Regions from separate parts of the Halobacillus salinarum genome, predicted to be linked through region 3. Evidence: riboswitches for the same ligand, from Rfam matches in the RefSeq annotation. Region 3 holds a riboswitch; each other region holds the start of a gene.
The links. A riboswitch is a leader RNA that binds a small molecule or an ion and turns the genes downstream of it on or off. The one in region 3 is predicted to bind S-adenosylmethionine.

Region 1 (8,094 bases), 1.9 Mb from region 3:
GACTGGTTTATCGTTTCACTGATCTTTTTTCTTGTAGGATATGGATTTTTATTCGTGAAACGGTATAAAGAATACCGGGGACATCCACGGCCGGCCGTTATCTTAATCATGCTGCAATACGGAGCAGCGATTTATGCGTACGGATCTGCCCATCTTCCCTACTTAGTGTACCCTCATTTAACCGTGGAAGAAGGATTTACGAACCCTACTATTTTTTATCAGCTGCTGGTTGTTTACGGTATTGGCTTCGCCATTCTCATCCCAGGTTTCATCCTGTTCTGGAAACTTTTCTTAAAGGATCGCCGCTATTTAAAACAGGAATAAAGATTTGAAGCTATCGGGATGATCGATGGCTTTTTCCCTTTGTCCTTCGATTATAGAAGCTGATGGCTGGGTAATTTAACAGAAATGACTATTTTTTCTAAGTAAGGAGTATGGATAATGCATAAGCTTAATAACGACTACTTAGAGGACGCTGTAGAAGACAGCATGCCGTTTGCTGCCCAAGGAGAAGTGAACACTTCCCTTCCTGATTTAGATGGCACAAAAAAAGACCTGCTTGGAGTCACGATCCTAACCACAGACCAACAAAAGTTTACAGGAGGAAACTGGGAGCAAACTGTCCCTATGCAGAGTACTTCAAAAATTATTTCACTCATGCTTGCTCTGCACGACTTTGGTAAGGACCGTGTGTTTCAAGCTGTAGGCATGGAGCCGATGGGCGATTTTTTCAACTCGATCAGCCAGCTTGAATCCTATGATACAAGTAAACCCTTTAACCCAATGATTAATGCCGGAGCGATAGCCGTCTCCGCCTTGATTAAAGGACACAATAATAATAACCGCTTTGAACGCTACCTCCACTTTCTTCAACGTGTGACCGACAACCAGGAACTCCATTTGAACGAACAAGTTTATGAAGCAGAAAAAGCTAACGGGGCAAGAAACAGGGCACTTGCTTATTTCATGGAAAGCGTTGGTACTTTAATAACCGATGTGGAAGAAGCTCTGGATCTTTATTTTCGAATTAATTCGGTGATGATGAATTGTGATGACTTTGCAAAGGTCGGGTTGTTTTTGGCGAGAGGGGGAAGAGCTCCGGATAACGATGAAAAATTGATACCCGCTAACCATCTGCGTACCGTTAACGCCATAATGATGACTTCCGGCATGTACAATTCTTCCGGACGGCACGCAGTAGAAGTGGGATTCCCTTGTAAAAGCGGCGTTTCAGGCAGTATTATCGGGGTGGTTCCCGGGTTGATGGGCATCGGGATTGTCGGGCCAGCCATAGATGAAAAAGGCAACAGTACGGCAGGTGGTGCGCTGCTCCGGAAACTGTCGCAGGATTTGGAGCTGAACTTATTCGGGGATGGCCATATTTATGGAAGAGGAATATCGGGCGGCGTTTAACCTTCTGTCTTGTCTTTAAGAAAAAAGAAAAGAATGAATTCTTTATTAAAAATTCAAATAATTCGCTCTGTTCTGTTGTAAAATGATAAAAAGTAGTGTAGATTAGTGAGAAAGCTTTTTAATTAAACAAGTTCATAGTATTTCTCTTATCAAGAGAGGCAGAGGGACTGGCCCGGCGAAGCCTCAGCAACCACTGGTTTGACCAGAATGGTGCTAACTCCAGCAAGTTGATTCATCAACTTGGAAGATAAGAAGAAGGACCCTTACATTCCAAAGTCTTCTTCTTATAGAAGGCTTTTTTTATTTTTATAAAATCACTAAAGGAGAATGATCATGACTACCCCTCATACAGAAACGCAATTTGTGCATACAGGAAAAAATAATGGGGATCCATCGGGTTCCATCAATGCACCCGTACATTTTTCTACTCCCTATCAGCATAAGGGCATCGGAGAATCGACCGGCTTTGACTATGCAAGAACCGGCAACCCGACGCGTGCGATTCTGGAGCGAACGATGGCAGAAATTGAAGGCGGCGATGCAGGCTATGCGTTCAGTTCAGGTATGGCAGCTATCCAAACGGTTGTTTCCCTATTTACTTATCAAGATGAAATTCTCGTTTCGGAGGATTTGTATGGAGGAACCTATCGATTGTTTGAACACGTCCGCAAGCAGTCGGGGGTCAATTTTCGTTACTGTGGGAGCGACAACTTAGGGGCATTGGAAGAACAGATCACGGATAAAACAAAAGCCATTTACGTGGAAACCCCAACTAACCCTTTAATGCACGTCGCTGACATTCCCAGCATTTCAAAAATCTCTAAAAAGCATAACCTGCTGCTTATCGTTGATAACACCCTTTTTACCCCTTATATCCAAAAACCTTTACAGGAAGGGGCAGACATCGTCATCCACAGTGCGACCAAATACCTTGGCGGTCATAATGACGTCTTAGCCGGGCTGGTTATCGGCAAAGGCAAAGAGCTATGCGAACAGCTGGGCAGCTATCAAAATACTGCCGGTGCCGTATTATCCCCGTTTGATTCGTGGCTTTTGATGAGAGGGATGAAAACACTGGCCTTAAGGATGCGCCAACATGAAGAGAATGCTAAAGCAGTCGTTGAATTTTTGCAGAACCACCGTGCAGTTACCCACGTCCTCTACCCGGGCCGTGGTGGAATGGTTTCATTCAGACTCGAATCTGAACACTGTGTGGATCCTTTTCTCAGAAGTCTTAAAGTGATTACGTTTGCGGAGAGCTTAGGAGGAGTCGAAAGCTTTATTACCTATCCTGCTACACAGACCCACGCGGATATACCAGAAGAAAAGCGCACGAGCTACGGAGTCTGCAACCGACTGCTTCGTTTTTCCGTAGGAGTCGAGCATATTGACGACTTACTTGGAGATCTCAATCAGGCATTAACTCAATTGGTAAAGGAGGAACTTATCCAATGACGGAACAACATTCATTTCAAACACGTCTTTTGCACAGTAAGCACAAATTCGATCCAGAAACGGGGGCGGTCAGCGTCCCGATTCAGCAGGCGTCTACGTTCCACCAGCAGGACTTTGACCAACCTGGCAAATATGACTACAGCCGGTCCGGAAATCCGACGCGCGAGGCGCTAGAAGAAACGATTGCAAGTCTCGAGGGAGGCTCTTACGGTTTTGCTTTCGCTTCGGGGATGGCAGCTATTTCCACATCATTCATGCTGCTGTCGCAAGACGATCATGTCGTGATCTCTGAGGATGTATATGGCGGTACGTTCCGGATGATTCGAGATGTACTGACTAAGTTTGGAATCGATCACAGCTTTGTAAACATGACTGATTTGCATGCCGTGGCTACTGCTATCAAGCCGAACACAAAGGTTGTGTACATTGAGACACCATCGAACCCGTTATTAAACATTACCGATATCCGTGCGGTATCCAAGCTTGCCAAAGCTCACGGCTGCTTAACCTTTGTCGATAATACATTTATGACTCCTGCTCTGCAGAAGCCAATAGAACTCGGTGCAGATGTCGTGCTTCACAGTGCGACGAAATTTATCGCCGGCCATAGCGATGTTGTGGCCGGGCTCGCCGTCGTAAATAATGAGAGGCTTGCCGACCAGCTGGGGTTTTTACAAAATGCCTTCGGATCGATTCTTGGAGCCCATGACTGCTGGCTCGTCCTTCGAGGACTTAAAACCCTTCATTGCCGCTTGAAGCAGTCTTCTGAGTCAGCTTTTAAAATCGCATCGTATTTGACCCAGCATCCAAAAGTAGAAGAAGTGTATTATCCCGGCTTCACATCGCACCCAGGCGCTTCCACACATTCTTACCAGTCCGGAGGCCCTGGCGCTGTGTTATCCTTCAGACTGAAAGATGAAGCAGCCGTCAAAGATTTTTCCAAGCACTTGGAAATCCCGGTTTTTGCTGTAAGTCTCGGGGCAGTGGAATCGATTCTTTCCTACCCTGCCCGCATGTCCCATGCCTCTATGCCTCGCGAAGAACGCTTGAAACGTGGTATCACAGACGGCCTCCTCCGTCTTTCTGTCGGACTGGAGCAGCCGGAGGATTTAATTCGTGATTTCGAAACGGCTCTCAATCAGGTGGAAGATCTTCCACTTGCAGCCGCAAAGGTAGGTGGTTAAATCTATGAAACTAATAGATGCACTAAACGAGCGGACGTTGATCGGTGATGGAGCGATGGGAACGCTATTGTATTCTTACGGCATTGACCAATGTTTTGAAGAGCTGAACCTTTCCCATGCCAAGGAAGTACTGAATGTTCACAAAGCCTATGTTCACGCAGGTGCCGAAATTATTCAGACGAATACGTATGGAGCTAACTACGTGAAGCTTGCCCGTTATGGATTGGAAGAGCAAGTAAAGGAAATCAATACGGCTGCCATCAAGCTTGCTAAACAGGCGGCGGGAGATCAATGCTATGTTGCGGGAACTGTCGGCGGTATCCGCGGAATCCAAAAACAAACCACCTCCCTTGAAGAAATAAAGCGAAGCTTTCGTGAACAGCTCTATTGCATGCTGTTCGAACAAGTCGATGCCATCCTTTTTGAAACCTATTTTGACTTGGAAGAACTGCTTGCAGTTCTGCACATCGCCAAAAAAGAAACCGATTTGCCTGTTATTGCTCAAGTATCCATGCATGAACCTGGTGTACTCCAAGACGGAACTCCGTTAAACGAAGCTTTGGAATTAATTGAAAATAACGGTGCAGATGTCATCGGGGTAAATTGCCGCCTTGGTCCCTATCATATGATCCAGGCACTGGAGGACGTGCCCCTCCCTGATAAAGCCGTACTTTCTGCTTATCCAAATGCCAGTCTTCCGGATTATGATGACGGAAGATTAATCTACCCGACTGATCCCGAATATTTCAAAAAAAGCGCCTTGGCTTTATACGAGCAGGGAGCCCGGCTGATCGGAGGGTGCTGCGGCACAACTCCAGAACATATTGAAGCCATTGCTGCTTCCGTTAAAGGGAAAGCACCCATTCAATCTAAAACCGTGCCGGAAAAGAAAGTTCAGCCTAAAACCGAAGTCCAGGTAAAGGAGCGCAGCCCCCAACTTCATGAAATCGCAGCCGAACGACGTGCGATTATAGTGGAATTAGATCCGCCGAAGCGGCTTCGCACCGAGCGTTTCTTTGAAGGAGCAAAAGCGTTAAAAGAAGCCGGTGTGGACTCGGTTACGCTTGCCGATAATTCGCTTGCCTCCCCAAGAATCAGCAACACGGCAGCCGCTACACTCATCCATAATAAATTTAACATCAATCCGCTCGTTCACATTTCCTGCCGGGACAGAAATTTAATCGGACTTCAATCCCACTTGATGGGTCTGCATACACTCGGAATCAATGAAGTGCTGGCAGTAACCGGGGACCCTACGAAGATTGGCGATTTTCCAGGGGCAACTTCTGTCTATGACCTATCTTCCTTCGATTTAATCTATTACATTAAGCAGCTTAACAAAGGGATTTCCTTTTCCGGTAAACCTTTAGGAGAAAACACGTCGTTTTCTGTTGCGGGTGCGTTCAACCCAAACGTTCGCAATTTAAACAGAGCAGTCGGACGAATTGAAAAGAAAATCAAATACGGAGCCGATTATTTTATCAGTCAGCCCGTTTACAGTGAAAAACAAATACTCGAAGTCTATGATGCTACCAAACATATAAAAGCCCCCATTTACCTTGGAGTTATGCCATTGACGAGTGCCCGGAATGCAGAATTTCTTCATAATGAAGTCCCTGGTATCAGTCTGTCCCCTGAAATTCGCGAGCGAATGGAACTGTACAGCCATGACTCTGAGTTATCGCAGAAAGAAGGGATTGCGATCGCCAAATCCCTCATTGATGCAGCCCTTGATTTATTTAACGGGATCTACTTAATCACTCCTTTTCTCCGCTACGAGATGACGGTGGAACTGACAAACTACATTCAACAAAAAACAAAGGAACAGCAAGAAAGGAAGACAGCGAATGGCATCCACATTGTTTAACCAACAGCTGGAAAATAAAATTATGGTGCTTGATGGAGCAATGGGTACGATGCTTCAGCAGGCAGATCTTTCCCCTGAAGACTTTGGAGGAGAAGAATATGATGGGTGTAATGAATATTTAAATCTCACCTATCCGAGTCTGCTTGACTCGATTCACGCGGCTTACCTTGAAGCCGGATCAGATATTATTGAAACGAATACATTCGGGGCTACGAATTTGGTTCTTGATGAATATAACCTCGGGCATTTAGCTGAAAAAATTAATAAAAAAGCAGCTGAAATTGCAAAGCTCGCCGCTAACCGTTATTCCACTCCCGAAAAGCCCCGCTTCGTTGCTGGTGCCATGGGCCCAACAACGAAAACACTCTCCGTAACTGGCGGCACGACCTTTGAAGCGTTAAGTGAAGCCTACGAGGAACAGGCACGAGGCTTAATTGCCGGCGGTGTCGACCTGCTGTTACTGGAAACGTCACAGGATATGTTAAATGTAAAAGCCGCTTACGTCGGCATAACCCGGGCGTTTAATACAACAGGAACGAAGCTTCCGCTTATGGTTTCAGGAACAATTGAGCCGATGGGTACGACGCTTGCCGGGCAAAGCATCGAAGCGTTTTATTTGTCCCTTGAACACATGAATCCCACCGTAGTGGGGTTAAACTGCGCGACTGGCCCGGAATTTATGCGTGACCATTTGCGCTCCCTCTCCAATCTTGCTACGACCTCGGTCAGCTGTTATCCGAACGCAGGGCTGCCGGATGAGGAAGGCAATTATCACGAAACCCCGGCCTCGCTTGCGGAAAAGATCGCCGGGTTCGCTGAGAAAGGATGGTTGAATGTAGTCGGGGGCTGCTGTGGCACTACCCCGGCACATATTGAAGCCATTGCGGCAGCGGTGCGCGGAGGTGCTCCAAGACAAGCGCCTGCTTCTCATCCACATGCCATTTCAGGGATTGAACCATTTATTGATGAGGATAAAAGCAACCGTCCGATTCTCGTTGGCGAAAGAACTAACGTGATTGGATCAAGAAAGTTTAAGCGCCTGATTGCAGAAGAGAAATTCGAAGAAGCCTCCGAAGTAGCCAGGGCCCAGGTGAAAAAGGGTGCCCAAGTAATCGATATTTGTCTCGCTGACCCGGACCGCGAGGAACAGCAGGATATGGAAGCTTTTATGAAGCAAGTGATCAATAAAGTAAAGGTTCCACTAGTTATCGATTCTACCGATGTAGAAGTACTGAGAACGGCCCTTATTTATTCCCAAGGAAAAGTCATCATTAACTCCATCAATCTTGAAGATGGGGAGGAACGATTTAAAGAAGTTCTTCCCCTTGTGCAGCAATTCGGAGCAGCTGTCGTCGTCGGTACCATTGACGAAACGGGCATGGCCGTAACCGCAGAGCGAAAGCTTGAGATCGCTGAACGCTCCCGGGACCTGCTCGTGAACGAATACGGCTTGAATCCTTCTGATATTATCTTTGACCCACTCGTTTTTCCAATAGGAACGGGAGATGAACAATATATAGGTTCTGCCGAAGCTACCGTCGAAGGCATCCGCTTGATTAAAGAAGCCATGCCTGAGTGCCAGACGATCCTCGGAATCAGCAATGTTTCCTTCGGTTTACCTCCTGTTGGAAGAGAAGTGTTAAATGCTGTTTACCTTTACCATTGCACAAAAGCAGGCTTGGACTACGCGATTGTTAATACAGAAAAGCTCGAGCGCTACGCCTCTATTCCTAAAGACGAAATCCAACTGGCCGACGATTTACTATTTCGAACGACCGAAACGACGCTTGCTGATTTTACCGCCCACTATCGCGGAAAGAAAAAGGAAGTAAAGGTCCCTGCTTCAACCATGACTTTAGCTGAGCGGCTTGCCCACTACGTGGTAGAAGGGACAAAGGAAGGACTGCTCCCTGATTTAGAGGAAGCCCTCAAACAGTACGATACACCGCTTGCTGTCATCAATGGACCTCTAATGGACGGCATGGCGGAAGTCGGCCGACTGTTTAACGATAATCAGCTGATTGTCGCAGAAGTTCTGCAAAGTGCAGAAGTCATGAAAGCATCCGTAGCATTTCTTGAGCCTCATATGGAAAAACAGGACAATTCCAGTAAAAAAGGAAAAGTCCTGTTGGCCACCGTTAAAGGCGATGTCCACGACATAGGCAAAAACCTGGT
Region 2 (8,094 bases), 550 kb from region 3:
TTCCGCTTTCGCAGGCTCTTTTATAAGTGTGGTGCTGATTTATCCTTTTGCTTTAGAATTATCCAGCCACCGTTCAGGAAGCTTGGGGGGGAAAAAAGGATAAATGATACTTTCCATACAGCATAAAGGGAGCTTTTTCTTTTTCATGAAAGGAATTCTTTAGGGAAACGAGTTGATGTATGAGTCACCGAATGACTGAATAACAAATGTTGCTCCTATTCTTCTTGAGCAGGCCTGTATCAATAAGCGCAAAGAAAAATAAACAGCTGCCTAATCGTTAACTAGGCAGCTGCACACCATTATTTTCCCCAAACGTCTTCTGCAATTTCTACTACGTGACGGATTTTAGCCCATTGTTCTTCTTCCGTTAGAACATTTCCTTCTTCAGTGGAAGCAAATCCACATTGAGGGCTTAAGCAGAGTTGTTCATAAGGAACATAGCTGGCTGCTTCTTCGATGCGTTGTTTGATACGGTCTTTGTTCTCAAGTTCTCCGGTTTTTGAAGTGATAAGCCCGAGGACTATGAAAAGATCATCTCTATTTACATGCCGAAGAGGCTCGAATCCTCCTGAGCGTTCATCATCAAATTCAAGGAAAAGTCCATTGACATTTAACTGGCCGAAAATTGCGCTGGCTACAGCTTCGTAATCACCGGAAGTCATATACGTAGAGCGGAAATTCCCACGGCAGATATGCATCGTAATCACCATATCATCTGGACGCTTGGCTATGGAATCATTAACAGCCCGTACAAACAACTTTCTCATTTTGTCCGGATCCTGTCCACGGTCTTTCATTTTTTGAATTCCTTCGTCTGAGAAAAAACCTGCCCAGGATGTATCGTCCAGCTGTAAATAGCGGCAGCCTGCATCGTAAAAAGCTTGAATAGCTTTTTGGTAAGCTTTCGTTAAGTCTGCCAGCAGGTCTTCTTCCTGATTGTAAACATCTTTATTAATGTTCCCTCTGGCAAGCAGCATATTAGGGCTTGGAATTGTGAACTTAGGCACGTGTTGATCCCCTGCAATTGAGTGTAAAAACTTATAATGATCAATCATCGGGTGAGTAGTAAAATCTACAGTGTCCACGACCCTTATGGCACGAGCTTTTGTTTCTACTCCCTTAAATTGGATGCCTGAATCAGCCTTGTATTCCTCTACTCCGTCAAGACTTTCTAAAAAGTCAAAATGCCACCACTCACGACGAAGATCTCCGTCTGTCACTGATTTTAATCCTGCCTGTTTTTGTTTTTCGACGAGCTTAATAATTTCTTCATTTTCAATAGTTGTTAATTCATCCGAAGAAATTTGATTGTTGAAATATTTTTTTCTTGCTTCTTTAATGCTCTCTGGGCGCAGAAAGCTTCCAACGTGATCTCCTCGAAAAGGGGCTGTTACTGTACTAATCGACATGTCAATCCTCTCCTTCATAAATAAAAGCCTCTTCGAAATAAGAAGAGACTTAAGAGTAAGTATGGCCGCTTCTTATCTTTCAAGTTTACTCACTTGCGGGAATTAGCACCTTGTCATATACAGGTTGCTGAGGCGTCACCGGACCCTTTCCTCGGCCTCTCTTGATAAGAACTATTCAATTATTCAAAAATTTTGTATGGGTGTTATCTTAACAGGTCATTGATAAAAAAGGAAGTCGATTCATTCATTTTTCTTTTCATTGGACAGCCATTTCGTACTCATATGATTGAGGGAAGCGATCCATTCCTCGGGTGCGGGAAGGTCACTGACGACTGCAAAAACGTCTTCTAAGTCAGCCATTTTTACGTAAGTCCGGCACCCGATTTTAGAATGATCTGCTAAAATATAGGTTTCCTGGGACTGTTCGATTAATTTCCTGGTAAACAAAGCTTTATTAGGGTCATAACTTGTTACTCCGTGGTTTAGATCAACTCCGTCTGTAGCTATAAAGGCTTTATTTACAAAAAAGTCTTCCATCATCTTCTCTGCAATCGGACCGGAAATTCTTAAATGTTCCGTACTCACTTCTCCGCCTATGAAAATAATTTTTGCATCAAGTTCATGACGCTTTGTTGATTCTATTAACGAATACAGGGCGGGGATAGAGCAGGTCATAATCGTCAGACTGAGCTTATGTTTTAAATAGGGAATCATTTGCAATGGGGTGCTGCCTTCATCGATGACAATTACATCATAATCTTGGACGCAAGCTGCGGCAATTTTCCCAATGTAGTTCTTTTCTTCCGATCTAATGGCTGCACGCTCATAATGAGGAGGTTCGGTTTTATGAGGGACTGGGATTGCACCCCCATATACTTTTTTTAATTTATTTTCATTTTCAAGATCGTCTAAGTGACGCCGGATTGTTTCCGTTGAAACATCCAATTGAGCTGCCAAATCGCTTACCTTGACTTTTCCATTTTTATCCATCAAATCTAAAATTTCTTTTTTTCTTTCTTCCGCTACTAATGACAAAACGCCTTCCCTCCTCGATAACGTTTAAATCCATTGTATCGCCAAACGAGAGCAGTGAACAGCTCGCTGGACCTAATGGACCAAATCTAAAGACTCGATCGTTTCATGAATTTGAATCTTTCTTTTTTTTAATTCTTTAAAAATAATGCTCGGCTGAAAGGCGTATTCTGGAATGACGACGCCATTAGCGGCGACTTTTCCAGAAGCTATTTGATCCACGGCAATAGCCATTGGTATTCCTACATTTCTAGTATAGGCTCTCAATCCTTCCCAGCCACTGACAGACCCATCTGAGCTTGGATGAGTATGAGTGAGGGTATGCTTAATTTTTTTGCCGCTGACGCATCCGATTACTTCTACGTGAAGAGCGTAGCCAAATAAGGTGGTAGATTGACCAGCTTTTGAATTCTGTAAATAAAAGCTGATGCAATCCATGATCCCTGCTTTTTTTCCGTTCACCGTAATCTCAGGATTACTAGTTATCCCGTACTGATACAAAGCTTTCATCAAGTTCATGTTCTCCTCTGGCCAGGTTCCCCTTACCTCAATTAATTGAACATCTTTATCTTTAAGAGCTTCCGCAAGGGTGGTGGTTTCTGCGTGCGGGATGATATACTGAACGGTTTGACCATAAGGTTCAGGAAGAAGTACCTCTTTCGGACGTGAAAAAGGGGGACCTGAATAAATTCTCCATCTTCGAATACAACTCTGCTGGATAAAGAAGGATCGTATTCATAAGCAGTCGTTTCAGCAATTGATTTAGAAAATGCTATTGGACGAAAAGAACCGTGACTAACTCGTGCAGATTCTACTGTGTCCAGCTGGCTGGCTGCTTGCATAGCCATCATTTGGGTGACACCTGGTGTCATTCCAAACCCAGCCACAAAAGTTCTCTGTTTACTTTTGAAAGTGGAGTCAAAGGCATATTCTTCACCGAAGCCATTTAAATTGACACCATGGCATCCTGCATCCGCTATACAGTGGGTGGATAAACCATTTAAAGCAATGGTGGTGCCATCCATGACAATGTCATATTCTTGTAATTGTTCTATCGTTTTATCATAGTCTCTAACATTTACGAACTGAGCATCCACTCTACAATCCTTGAGCCATTCGGCCACTTTTTCAGCTTCTTTCAGATGATAATCGCCGATTGTTAGTTTCGTAAAGGTGCTGTAGCTGACTAAATCCAGCGCGGCTTCACGGGCAATTTTTCCTGCTCCGCCAAGGCAGAAAATTTTCATTGAGCTTCCCCCTTTGATCTTGAATGCTTCCAGTACATACTGTCTTCTACAGCTCTTAAAAGCTTATTAATATCGGAAGGGTAAACTTCGCCGATATTGCCGATTCTAAATGTATTTACTTTCGTAACTTTTCCTGGATAGATGACAAAACCTCTTGACTTTAATTTTTCATAGAACTGAGAAAAGGAAAAGTCTGGAGCTTCCGGATAATAAAAAGGCGTAATAATGGGGGATCGCCACCTTTTTTCAAGTAAAGGTGTAAATCCGAGCTTTTCCATCCCTGAGACTAATAGCTCCTGGTTCTGTTGATATCGTTTCTGGCGTTGATTCAATCCTTCTTCTTTTAATTCCTTTAACGCCTGCTGAAATGCCCGGACAGTATGAGTCGGGGAAGTAAACCGCCATTTTCCTTTTTCTGCTTCCATCGTTTCCCATTGATCGTATAAATCTAAAGCTAAGGATCGTGACTGGTCTTTGCATTTTTTCAAACATGACTGTTTCGCGATGACAAAACCAAAACCTGGGACTCCTTGGATGCACTTATTGGCGCTGCTGATCATATAGTCAATGCTCAAATCGCTGATGGAGAACTCGATACCCCCGAAGCTGCTCATCGCATCTACGATCAACGTTTTATTATATTTTTTCACTATATCAGCAATTTCTTCCAACGGATTTTTCATTCCTGTAGTCGTTTCACAATGCACGACTGCTACGTGGGTAATTCTTGAGTCCTGAGCTAAATATTGGTGAAGCAAGTGGAGATCAGGAGGCACGGTGTCACTAAACCGGATAGGTTCGACTTGAAGACCGAGCCGCCTGCTAATGGTAACCATGCGTTCACCATATGCTCCATTCACGATTACGAGCAGTTTCCCCTCCTGAGGCACCACTGTATTGATGACTGATTCGACACTAAAGGTCCCGCTTCCCTGCATCAGTACGCTAGTATATTCTTCTTTGTTTACTGCAGCTAGCTCTAATAATTCTCTTCTTATCGATTGGACAATTGATTTATAATCCTCATCCCACGTACACCAGTCAGTAAGCATTTTTTCACGGACCGAAAGGGAGGTCGTAAGTGGCCCTGGTGTTAGTAGTAGGTAGGGGTTTTCATCATTATGCTTCATTTCTACTTCGTCCTTCCTGTACAACGGTTAAGGCTTTATCAAGGATGGTTAATGCTTCCTCGAGCTGACTTTTAGTTATGATTAATGGGGGACAAAGCTGTATTACATTACCTTTAGAAACCTTAAAACTCAGTCCTCGTTCCAAACATGCATACATCACTTGTTCTGTCTCCTCGACAGCCTTTTCCTTCGTTGTTCGGTCTCGCACGAGTTCTATTGCAATAAGAAGACCGATCTGTCTTACGTCACCGATTAACGGATGATTTTCCATCATTCTCTGTAATCGCTCACTGGCTAATCTGCCCAGCTCCTTGGTATGAATTAATAATTTCTCCTCTTCTATTACATCTAGCACAGCAGAGGAAGCGGAAGCACCTAATGGACTTTTCTCATGGGTGTAGTGTCCGATGGAAGTGTAGGACATGGTGTCTAAAGCTTCATCAATCAGCAAGGCAGCCATAGGAAAAACCCCGCCGCCAAGTCCCTTACCAAGCACAACCATATCTGGGACGATGTCATAATGATTAAACGCAAACCACTTGCCGGTCCTGCCCAGTCCAGTTGCAGTTTCGTCAAAAATGAGTTTCACGTCATACGTGGTGCAGACTTGTCTAAGCTCCTTCATGAAGGGATAGGAAGGAATCTGGACATCGGTATTCCGAATTGGTTCCATGATAAAGGCGCCGATCTCACTTTCCTGCTCTAAAATGTATCCAATGTATTGAATGAGCTGTCGGCCATCAAGGCTCGCTCCTTCCCAGTTTGGACGATACGTTTGGATAGGGGGAACGTGTATAGTTCCGGGAAGGAGCGGGCCTAAATCCCGACGGAAGTGAGCTTCTCCTCCGACGGAAAGAGCGTCCATAGAAGCTCCGTGAAAGGCTTCCCACATCGAAAGAGTCTTGAATTTTCCGGTAGACAGCCGGGCAATCTTTAAAGCCATGCCAATCGCTGAAGTGGCGCCAGGAGCGAATAGTACCTTATTCAGTGGATCTGGAGTACGCTGCGCCAGCTTTTTTGCAAAATCTATAGCTGGCTGATTCGTGTAGCGCCTCGTTGAGAAACTAAGGTTGTCCAGCTGCTGCTTCATTGCTTCAATGATTTTTGGATGCTGAAAGCCTGCCTGATGGACCCCATTTCCGTGAAAATCATAAAGCTGCCTGCCATCTTCAGTGGTAATCTGTGCACCGCGTGCATTTTTGATCACATCAAGACAGGGTGTGGATAAGGACTGGTGGAAAAAATATGTGGAATCCTCGTTGAGGAGTTCCTTTGTTTTGTTATTTAAACGATCCGTCCAGCGGGTTCTTAATCTCGATTGGTTAACGTCCCCTTCGCCAAGCAGTAGATTATGCATAGGAAGTTTCATTCTCCTTTAGTCGTTGATTGATCTGCTTTATACATAGAGGGAGTTCACTGATCTCCTCAATTACGTAATTGGCTCCTGATTGCAGCAATACTTCTTCTGTCAGATTCTTTTTCGTTGTCCATTCCACGTCAGTCAGAGCGGCGACTTCTTCTTTAGTAAGGCCGAGTGTACTGCTTCCTTTAATCACTCCAATCGTCCACATCCCGGCGTTAATGCCTTCCTTCATGTCACTGACCGTGTCCCCAACTTTCACCATGTGTGCCATAGGGAAGAGGTTCAACCTCATCGCATTTACATAGCACATCCATGGAAAAGGACGTCCGGCAGGAACATCTGTAGACGAAACGATCGTATCGGGACAATACCCTTGTTCTGCAGCAGCATGTGCTACAATATCTATCATATCTGCCGTATAGCCAGTAGTGGATCCGACTGCTATTCCTTCTTTATTAAGATGATCGATCGTTTCAAGAACACCTGGAAGAGGGGTGGCGTATTGATCCAATATCCGAAGAAGCATCGGCTCAAAATCTTCATAAATTGCAAGTACGTCTCTCTCAGTGGGATTTTCCCCGTATAAGGAGTGCCATTCGGAAGCCACGCGCTCCATCTGGCAGATCGCTCTTATATGATCTATTTTTAGCAAACCCATGGGTTCTCTAGCCTCTTGATCGGTGATTACTATCCCTCGTTTATTAAATACTTCCTTAAATACTTGAACAGGAGCAAGGCATCCATAATCCACCGTCGTTCCTGCCCAGTCAAAGATAACTCCTACTATTTTTGATTCCATAAATTTTTCATCCTTTCTCTACGTGTTTCCACGCATTCGACTTTTTAGCAAATTGTTTTGTTGCCATTCCATAAACCACCCGAACCACGATGTTCGTTATGACAATGAGAATGGCCATCGCAGCAGCGGGAGCAATGTCCCCTGCATCATCCATATTCACAATGGCGATGGAAGCTAACTTCCATTCAGGTGAATAGAGAAAGACGACTGCGCTAATTGTAGTCATGGAGTTGACGAACAAGTACATGGCTATTTCTAAAATCGCCGGCATCGATAGCGGCACTGTAATCTTTGCGAATGTCCTATAAAAAGGAACATTCATAGCTTCCGATACAGCTTCATATTGGCGATCTTGTTTCTTTAATGAAGTCGTTGCCGTAATGAATGAGACTGAATAGAAGTGGATGATATTCGCTAATACGAGAATGGCCAATGATCCGTACAGCCATTGGAATGGGTTCGCAATCTCAAGTCCTGTAAATGGAACAGCTAAGACTTGTTTGTTAAAAAAGAAAATAAACGCGAGTCCTATGACCAGTCCTGGCAGCGCAATCGGAAAAATCGACAGAAAATAAGAAAGTCTGCGCAGCAGCGGAGCAAAACGGGATTTTTCAATGAGATAGGCTCCGGAAAATACCATGACAGTGCCAAGTACAGCGGTGAAGAAAGAGACAAGCAGACTGTTCCAATACGGCCTTAGTCCATCACCAGCAACACTGTTAAATCCAAAATGGTTAAAGGTGAGTGAAAAATCATAAGGCCAGACTTTGACAAATGCGGCCGCAGTAATGGTTCCGAATAAAAGGAGAAGACCAGCCGCTATAATTGAACAATAAATGGTAAACCACTGATCCCGTTTTTTGTTAGTTGGAATTCTGTAAGGAATCGACAGTCCGCTCTCCTGGTTTTTTTTCCTTTGAAGTACTTGGTCAATGAAAAAAGCAATCACTGCTGGAATGGTTAATATAATCCCAACTGTTGCGCCCATGGAAAAATTCTGCTGTCCGATCACTTGTTTATATACATCAGTGGCAAGAACATTGTATTGCCCACCAATAACTTTAGGGGCACCAAAGTCGGTAAAACTTAACGTGAAACAGACAAATAATGCGCT
Region 3 (8,094 bases):
ATTATGATGATAATGTAATTATTCTGTTCTGCCAAATTTCTTCACATGAGGAGAATGAATTATGAGTGTGGTTGTTCTTAACTAACCCCGTTAATTTTATACGGTCCTGAACATTGGATGGTTTTTGACATGCGTCGTGCAAGTCAATTTTGTGCTGTCTATATTCAGGAACAGTTAAGAACAAGCATAATCATAGCATTGGAAACGAGGATAAATCAGGCTATGGCTGCTCAGTCATAGCCTTTTTTTATGCTCCGAGCTGGTGGAACAGAACGTCTCTGGCAGGAAAACCAGAGATACCCATTCAACAACCACAGCCGCGAAAAGCTATTCAGCTTGTCGCGGCTTTTTTTGCGTCTTTAATCATAAACTTACGTGATGTCTGAAAAGGCATTTCATAAACAGGAGGAAAATCAGTGAACGAAAACACGTATCAAACTTTAAACTTTTATGAAATTTTAACTGAAACAGCGACTTATGCGTTAACTAAAGAAGGAAAGGAAGCAATTGAGAGACTTACTCCTTCTACGGATAAAAAATTGATTCTACGCCGGCATAAAGAAGTAGATGAAGCAAAAGCCATTTTAAATGTGAGTGCAAATCTGCCCATTCACAGTTTAGAAGACGTCACTCTCATGCTCAACCAAGGAAAGAAAGGGATGTACATTCGAGCCCGGGACTTTTCTGTGCTCCTTACTTTTCTTGACCATTGCACGAAACTCAAACGGTTTATGAATGACAAACATGACCTGGCTCCAACGATCAGTTTATATGCATCTTCAATCTCCGATTTGAGTCCATTGTATGAGGAAGTAACCGATAAAATCCGTCACGGTCAAGTAGATGATTATGCTACCAAAGCTTTAGGGAAAATTAGAAAGCAAATCAATATTCAGCAAACTAAACAAAAAGAACGATTGGAAGCTTCAGCAAGAAAGTATCAAAGCTATATGCAGGAAAATCGTCCGGTTGAAAAAAACGCACGCTACACCTTACCAATCAAAAGAGAACATCGAAAGAAGCTTAAAGGAACGATTATCGACCAGTCTTCTTCCGGAGCTACTTTATTTATTGAGCCGGCAGAATTGGGTGCACTGCAGGAAGAGCTGCAGCTGCTCCGGTTAAGTGAAGAACAGGAAGTGGAACAAATTCTCTATAGACTGACCAGTTTTCTTCTTGACTATGAGCAGGAGCTCAATGTAGCGATGGAAACGATGCTGCATTATGATATTATCTTTGCAAAGGCTAAATACAGCCGGATTCTCAAAGCAAATCCACCATCCCTAAGTGATGGAACCGGATTGAAACTTTGGAATGCCCGCCACCCGTTATTAAGAGAACAAGCCGTGCCGCTGCAGTTGCACATGAACGAAAAAGATCAAGGATTATTGATCACGGGGCCAAACACAGGTGGAAAGACAGTAACTTTAAAAACAGTCGGGCTCTTCTGCTTGATGTCGCAGTCAGGCCTGCATATTCCTGTTGATCAAGGTTCGACGCTTCCTGTATTTCAACAGATGTTTGTAGACATCGGCGACCGCCAAAGCATAGAGGAGAACTTAAGCACCTTCAGTTCAAGGCTTGTCAATTTAATTGATATTCTTCGTAAAACAAACGACCGTACCTTACTATTACTGGATGAGATCGGATCAGGCACAGATCCAGGAGAAGGAATGGGGCTTGCCACTGCTATTCTGGATCAATTAGCAGAAAAAGGGGCTGTCATATTAGCCACCACGCATTACAGCGAAATGAAAAAATATGCGGAAGAGAAGCCGGGATTCATGAACGGAGCGATGGAATTTAATATAGAAACGCTGAAGCCTACTTACAGACTCATGCAAAATACATCTGGTAAAAGTCAGGCGTTTGCCATCGCCCACAAACTTGGATTACATCCCGATATTTTAGAGAAAGCTTATGAAATTACGTATAAAGGGAAAACAGAATTTCCAGTAGATCGTGAGGAATTAAAGCAAGAGAAATACCGTAAACAAACGGCAATAAACCGCTACCGCAAACAAAAACCAAAAGATAACCGACTTACAGACGCATCGTTTAAAATGGGAGATAATGTTATCGTCCAATCTACAGGAGAGACGGCTATCGTTTATAAAGGTCCAGATGCAAAAGGGAATTATGTCGTTCAAATTAAAGGAGAGAAGGTTACCTATAATCATAAACGATTGAAGCTTCATATCAGGGCTGAAGAACTATACCCTGAAGATTATGATTTTGACATCGTATTCAAATCCAAAGAATACCGGAAGATCAAAAACCAGCTTGACCGCAAACATGTGGAAGGACTTTGGCTGGAGGAAGAAGAATAAGCGTTTACCAAAGATGCCTTGAGGTTAAAGAGTCCTAAAAGGATAATAAAGGAGCGTCTATGATGTCGGATCAGGAAATGAATCGCATAATAACTGTTCTGCATGAATGTATGGAAGCGTGCAACCAATGCTGCAGCGCATGTTTACTTGAAAAAGATGCCGCAATGTTAAAGGAATGTATCCGCTTGGACCGAGAATGTGCGGGTATGTGCTCCTATTTTGAACAGGCGCTTTCCCGCCGCACGCCATTTTCTTCTGAACTCGCTCATTTATGTATTCAAATGTGCGAGGTATGTGGAGAGGAATGTAACAAGCACGAGCATGAACATTGTCAAAAGTGTGCGGAGTTGTGCTTCAAATGTGCAGAAGAATGTGCAAAAATTGCAGCGTAACAGCAGAGAAAAAATGATACTAAAGGAACTTCCCTGTTTTTTTGAAGTTCCTTTAGTTTTTTTATGACGCAACGGTTTTTACTGTTCATACAGTAAACGATATGATTAAATAGCAGTAGCTAGAGGGGGTGGATGATGAATGGGGAGAAAAGAAGGATTTCCTCTCAAGGGTGAAAGGGTTTACCTTTGTCCATTTGAGGTGCACGATGCCTCTTCCAGGCTGGAACTGCAAAGAGACAACCGTGAGTTTTTTGAAACCTACTCCATGATGCGCAGCGAAGATTATTATACATATGAGAAACAGCGCGAATTAATTAACCAATTTGCTGAAGAAATGAAAAGGGATAACGAGTATCATTTTGGAATATTTACTTCCATCGATGAGAAGCTGGTCGGGACAATTAACTTGTTCCAAGTTATTCGAGGTTCTCTGCAAAGTGCCTTTATCGGATACTTTATTTCAAAGAAACACAATGGATTAGGCTATGCGACAGAGGCTGTAAAGCTTATTGTAGATTACTCGTTTAACCAGCTCGAATTACATCGCATTGAAGCGGGAGTGATTCCGCAGAATACTGCATCGATTCGAGTATTGGAAAAAGCAGGATTTCATAAAGAAGGCATTTCAAGAAAAAATGTAAAAATCAATGGACGGTGGGAAGACCACCAGGTCCTCGCCCTCATTAACCCTGATGACTAAGGTCATCCGTAACGATTAAAAAAGAGAGAATCGTGTTAATTTTCACATTGTCTATTGACAATCCATCAAAATCCGCCTAATATTTATATCAATCATTATTTTAAAATCTCAAATACTTGATATTCTTATCATGAGAGGTGGAGGGACTGGCCTTTTGAAGCCTCGGCAACGGGTCTGCAGCTAATAGCAGATACTGTGCCAATTCCAGCAAGTGGAAGCACTTGGAAGATAAGAAGAAGTCAATAATTACGTATACAATGACCTCTCTTCTTATCCTAGTGTTAAGCAGAGAGGTTTTTCATATGAAATCCGAATGGTTTTAGATTTGGAAGGAGGATATAATGGCTAACAGTAAGTTATCGTATGAGCAGTTTACTGGAGATCCTTTCGAAGACTGGAAGCCCGCAGATCACACAAAAGGTGCAGAAGAAGTATTACGGTGGGCTTATGACACCTATGGAGATTCGATGGTTTATGCTTGCAGCTTTGGAGCTGAAGGAATTGTTCTCATCGATTTAATCTCCAAGGTCAAGCAAGACGCGGATATTGTTTTCCTGGATACCGGGGTGCACTTTCCGGAAACGTATGATTTAATTGATAAGGTGAAGGCACGCTATCCACAATTAAACATACACATGAAACAGCCGGAGTTGACTTTAGATGAGCAGGCGGAAAAGCATGGCTCGGCGCTTTGGAAGAAACAGCCGGATATGTGCTGCTATATTAGAAAAATCAAGCCGCTTGAAGATGCTCTCAGCGGAGCAGAAGCTTGGATCTCCGGATTGAGGAGAGAGCAGTCAGTAAGCAGAAGCAAAACGAACTTTGTTAACAAGGATGAACGTTTTCAATCCATTAAAGTATGCCCCCTTATTTACTGGACATGGGATGACGTATGGGATTATATCCGAGTAAACGACTTGGACTACAATGTCTTGCATGACCAAGGGTACCCAAGCATTGGATGCATGCCTTGTACTTTTGCTGTCGGTGAAGGGGAAGATGACCGTTCCGGCAGATGGAAAGGCACAAGTAAAACCGAATGCGGACTTCATACAGCTGCTAACCAGTAAACCAGCTGTCGTAAATGAAAGAACAATAGAATAAATTCAAATAGCAATCTTTTTGAGAGGTGGAGAAATTTGTTTCAGGTCGAGAACAGCCCGTTTAATCAAGAGCAAACAGAATTATTAAATCGTCTCCTGCCCACGTTAACAGAAACACAAAAAACGTGGCTCAGCGGCTATTTAGCAGCCGGGCAGTCTGCAGCGCCGGTCCAAGAGGCACCGCAAAATGCACAGGCTGCAGATGCTCCCAAAAGCAGTCCAACACGTGAAATCACAATACTTGTCGGTTCCCATACAGGGAACTGCCAGGCTTTGGCAGAAGAATTTTCCCAAAAGCTGGAACAGAAAAACTTCAAGGTAAGTGTTTCATCAATGGACGATTTCAAACCTAAAGCCTTAAAAAAAGTAGAAGATTTATTGATTTTAACAAGCACGCATGGAGATGGAGACCCACCGGACAATGCCATTGGTTTTTATGATTTTCTACACAGCAAGCGTGCACCAAAATTAGATGATGTTAGATTTTCGGTACTTGCTTTAGGGGACAGTTCTTATGAATTTTACTGCCAGACTGGCAAGGACTTCGATAAAAGACTGGAAGAACTTGGAGCGGCTAGAATCCATCCTCGGGTGGACTGCGACCTGGATTTTGAAGAACCGGCAAACGAATGGTTTGAAGGGGTGCTTAATGAGCTGAATGAAGGGCAGTCAGACGAAGCAGCGCCGGCCCAGGCAGCACAACCCGACAACCCGGTGGCTGCTGAGCAAGAGGTCTATTCAAGAACCAATCCATTCAGAGCAGAAATTCTTGAAAATCTCAATCTAAATGGAAGGGGCTCCAACAAAGAAACCCGTCATTTGGAGCTCGACTTAGAGGGATCCAACCTTGTCTTTGAACCAGGAGACAGCATTGGAATTTTCCCAGAAAACGATCCTGTACTTGTAGATGAACTGATTAAGGAAATGGCTTGGAATGGAGACGAAAAGATTTCCATCAACAAACAAGGGGAGCAGCGTCCTTTAAAAGACGTCCTGACCACCATGTATGAAATCACCAGCCTGACGAAGCCTTTGCTTGAAAAAATAGGCGGACTGACGGGCAGTGATGAATTACAAGAACTTGCAGCTGATCGTGAACGAGTCAAAGAATATATTCATGGACGCGACTTAATTGACTTGGTCAGGGAGTTTGGACCTTGGAAAGTTCCCGCTCAGGAGTTTATTAATGTGCTTAGAAAAATTCCGGTCCGCTTATATTCCATCGCCAGCAGCTCAAAAGCAAATCCGGATGAAGTTCATTTAACCGTCGGAGCCTTAAGGTATGAATCCAATGGACGAGGACGCAAAGGAGTGTGCTCCGGACAATGCGCTGAAAGAACACAGGCGGGGGATACGCTTCCCATTTTCGTGCAGCGGAACCAGAATTTCAGACTTCCAGAAAATGATGAAGCACCCGTGATTATGATCGGAGCAGGTACAGGAGTAGCACCATACCGGGCTTTCCTAGAAGAAAGAGAAGAAAGTGGTTCTAAAGGGCAGACGTGGCTTTTCTTTGGAGAACAGCATTTTGTCAGCGATTTTCTCTATCAAATTGAATGGCAGAGATGGTTGAAGGATGGAATCTTGACGAAAATGGATGTAGCTTTTTCACGGGATACTGAAGAAAAAATTTATGTCCAGCATCGGATGATGGAACAAAGCGAAGAGCTTTATAAATGGCTTGAAGCAGGAGCACATGTATATGTTTGCGGCGATGAGAAGTATATGGCTAAAGATGTCCAGGATACGCTGATTCAAATAATAAAAAAAGAAGGCAATATGAGCGGGGAAGAAGCAGAAGCCTATCTCAATGACCTGCGATCAGAGAAGCGTTACCAGCGCGATGTCTATTAATCTAATAAGACTAAGAAAGGAGTACAATCATGACTAAAGATAGATTTCCCGAACAGCACGGACCTCCAAGTGACATGGAAAAAATTAAAGAAGACAGTAATTTTCTGAGAGGAAAGCTTGTGGAGCATTTTGCCGATCGCATCACGGCAGGAATTCCTGATGAAGAAACGAAAATATTAAAGTTCCACGGAAGCTATATGCAGGACGACCGGGATGTAAGGAATGAGCGGAAGCATCAGAAGCTGGAACCCGCTTATCAATTTATGATTCGTGTCCGGGCTCCAGGCGGTGTTGCGACTCCAGAACAGTGGCTCGCCATGGATGATATTGCACAGAAGTATGGAAACGGGACGATGAAGCTCACGACACGGCAGGCTTTTCAAATGCATGGCATTTTGAAGTGGAATATGAAAAACACGATTCAAGAAATTGACAATGTTCTGATGGATTCGATTTCTGCCTGTGGCGACGTAAACCGCAATGTGATGTGTAACGCAAATCCTTATCAATCCAATGTACACTCTGAGGTTTTTGAATGGTCAAAAAAAATCAGCGACCATTTAACTCCAAGAACGAGAGCCTATCATGAAATTTGGCTGGATGAGGAAAAAGTAGTCGACAGCCGTACGCCTGATGAAATCGAGCCTCTCTATGGACCGTTTTATTTGCCTCGTAAATTTAAAATTGGCGTGGCAGTGCCGCCTTCCAATGACGTCGATGTATTTACGCAGGACATTGGGTTTATTGCGATTTTGGAAGATGAAAAACTCATAGGATTTAATGTATCAGTCGGCGGAGGAATGGGAATGACCCATGGCGACACAGCTACGTACCCTCAGTTGGGAAGAGTGATTGGCTTTTGTCCAGCTGACAAAGTAGTGGATGTGGCAGAGAAGCTCTTGACGATTCAGCGTGATTATGGAAATCGCTCTGAACGTAAAAATGCCCGGTTTAAATATACGATAGACCGTAAAGGACTGGACTGGCTGAAAAATGAACTTCATCAACGATTAGGCTGGTCTCTGGAAGAAAAACGCTCCTACCATTTTGACCATAATGGCGATCGCTATGGATGGGTTAAAGGAGACGGAAAGTGGCATTTAACTTTGTTTATCCAAAATGGAAGAATTAAAGATTCGGAAGATTATCAATTGATGACAGGATTACGCGAGATTGCTGACATCCATACTGGTGATTTTCGACTTACTCCAAATCAAAATCTTGTTATTTCGAATGTCACAGATCATATGAAGCCAAAGATCACTGCGCTTGTTGAAAAGCATGGGTTGACGGATGGCAGACAAAACTCGGCATTACGCAGAAATTCAATGGCTTGTGTAGCCTTTCCTACCTGCGGGCTAGCCATGGCAGAGTCGGAACGATATCTTCCTTCCCTCATTGATAAACTGGAAGAAATTGTGGACGAAGCAGGCTTGCGGGAAGAAGAGATTGTCATTCGGATGTCAGGCTGCCCAAATGGCTGCTCACGACCTGCATTAGGAGAAATCGGATTTATCGGCAAAGCCCCTGGAAAATACAATATGTATTTAGGAGCCGGATTTACCGGGGACCGCTTAAACAAGCTTTATAAAGAAAACATTGGTGAAGAAGAGATTATCGACACATTGAAACCTATGTTTTTCCAATTTGCAAAAGAGCGGGAAGACAATGAGCATTTCGGAGACTTTGTGATAAGACAAGGGTATGTGAAAGAA

Region 1: it holds a riboswitch for S-adenosylmethionine, as region 3 does, so the genes downstream of both, MUN89_RS00410 (methionine biosynthesis PLP-dependent protein) here and MUN89_RS12715 (phosphoadenylyl-sulfate reductase) in region 3, are expected to answer to the same signal.
Region 2: it holds a riboswitch for S-adenosylmethionine, as region 3 does, so the genes downstream of both, MUN89_RS15475 (5-methyltetrahydropteroyltriglutamate--homocysteine S-methyltransferase) here and MUN89_RS12715 (phosphoadenylyl-sulfate reductase) in region 3, are expected to answer to the same signal.

The regions. Positions count from the first base shown of each region.
Region 1 is NZ_CP095073.1:76,398-84,491, forward strand. Features, by position in the region: gene MUN89_RS00400 (cytochrome d ubiquinol oxidase subunit II) at 1-324, shown strand, start outside; gene glsA (glutaminase A) at 442-1,413, shown strand; SAM riboswitch class I at 1,557-1,667, shown strand; gene MUN89_RS00410 (methionine biosynthesis PLP-dependent protein) at 1,747-2,868, shown strand; gene metC (cystathionine beta-lyase) at 2,865-4,052, shown strand; gene MUN89_RS00420 (bifunctional homocysteine S-methyltransferase/methylenetetrahydrofolate reductase) at 4,057-5,919, shown strand; gene metH (methionine synthase) at 5,900-8,094, shown strand, end outside.
Region 2 is NZ_CP095073.1:3,009,592-3,017,685, reverse strand. Features, by position in the region: gene MUN89_RS22110 (TIGR04104 family putative zinc finger protein) at 1-103, shown strand, start outside; gene MUN89_RS15475 (5-methyltetrahydropteroyltriglutamate--homocysteine S-methyltransferase) at 300-1,409, opposite strand; SAM riboswitch class I at 1,479-1,580, opposite strand; gene MUN89_RS15470 (DeoR/GlpR family DNA-binding transcription regulator) at 1,650-2,444, opposite strand; partial or broken gene MUN89_RS15465 (saccharopine dehydrogenase family protein) at 2,517-3,688, opposite strand; gene MUN89_RS15460 (2-aminoethylphosphonate--pyruvate transaminase) at 3,685-4,818, opposite strand; gene pbfA ((R)-1-hydroxy-2-aminoethylphosphonate ammonia-lyase) at 4,808-6,187, opposite strand; gene phnX (phosphonoacetaldehyde hydrolase) at 6,168-6,980, opposite strand; gene MUN89_RS15445 (putative 2-aminoethylphosphonate ABC transporter permease subunit) at 6,988-8,094, opposite strand, start outside.
Region 3 is NZ_CP095073.1:2,464,383-2,472,476, forward strand. Features, by position in the region: gene MUN89_RS12700 (endonuclease MutS2) at 417-2,330, shown strand; gene MUN89_RS12705 (four-helix bundle copper-binding protein) at 2,393-2,722, shown strand; gene MUN89_RS12710 (GNAT family N-acetyltransferase) at 2,862-3,422, shown strand; SAM riboswitch class I at 3,545-3,657, shown strand; gene MUN89_RS12715 (phosphoadenylyl-sulfate reductase) at 3,764-4,492, shown strand; gene MUN89_RS12720 (assimilatory sulfite reductase (NADPH) flavoprotein subunit) at 4,562-6,379, shown strand; gene cysI (assimilatory sulfite reductase (NADPH) hemoprotein subunit) at 6,409-8,094, shown strand, end outside.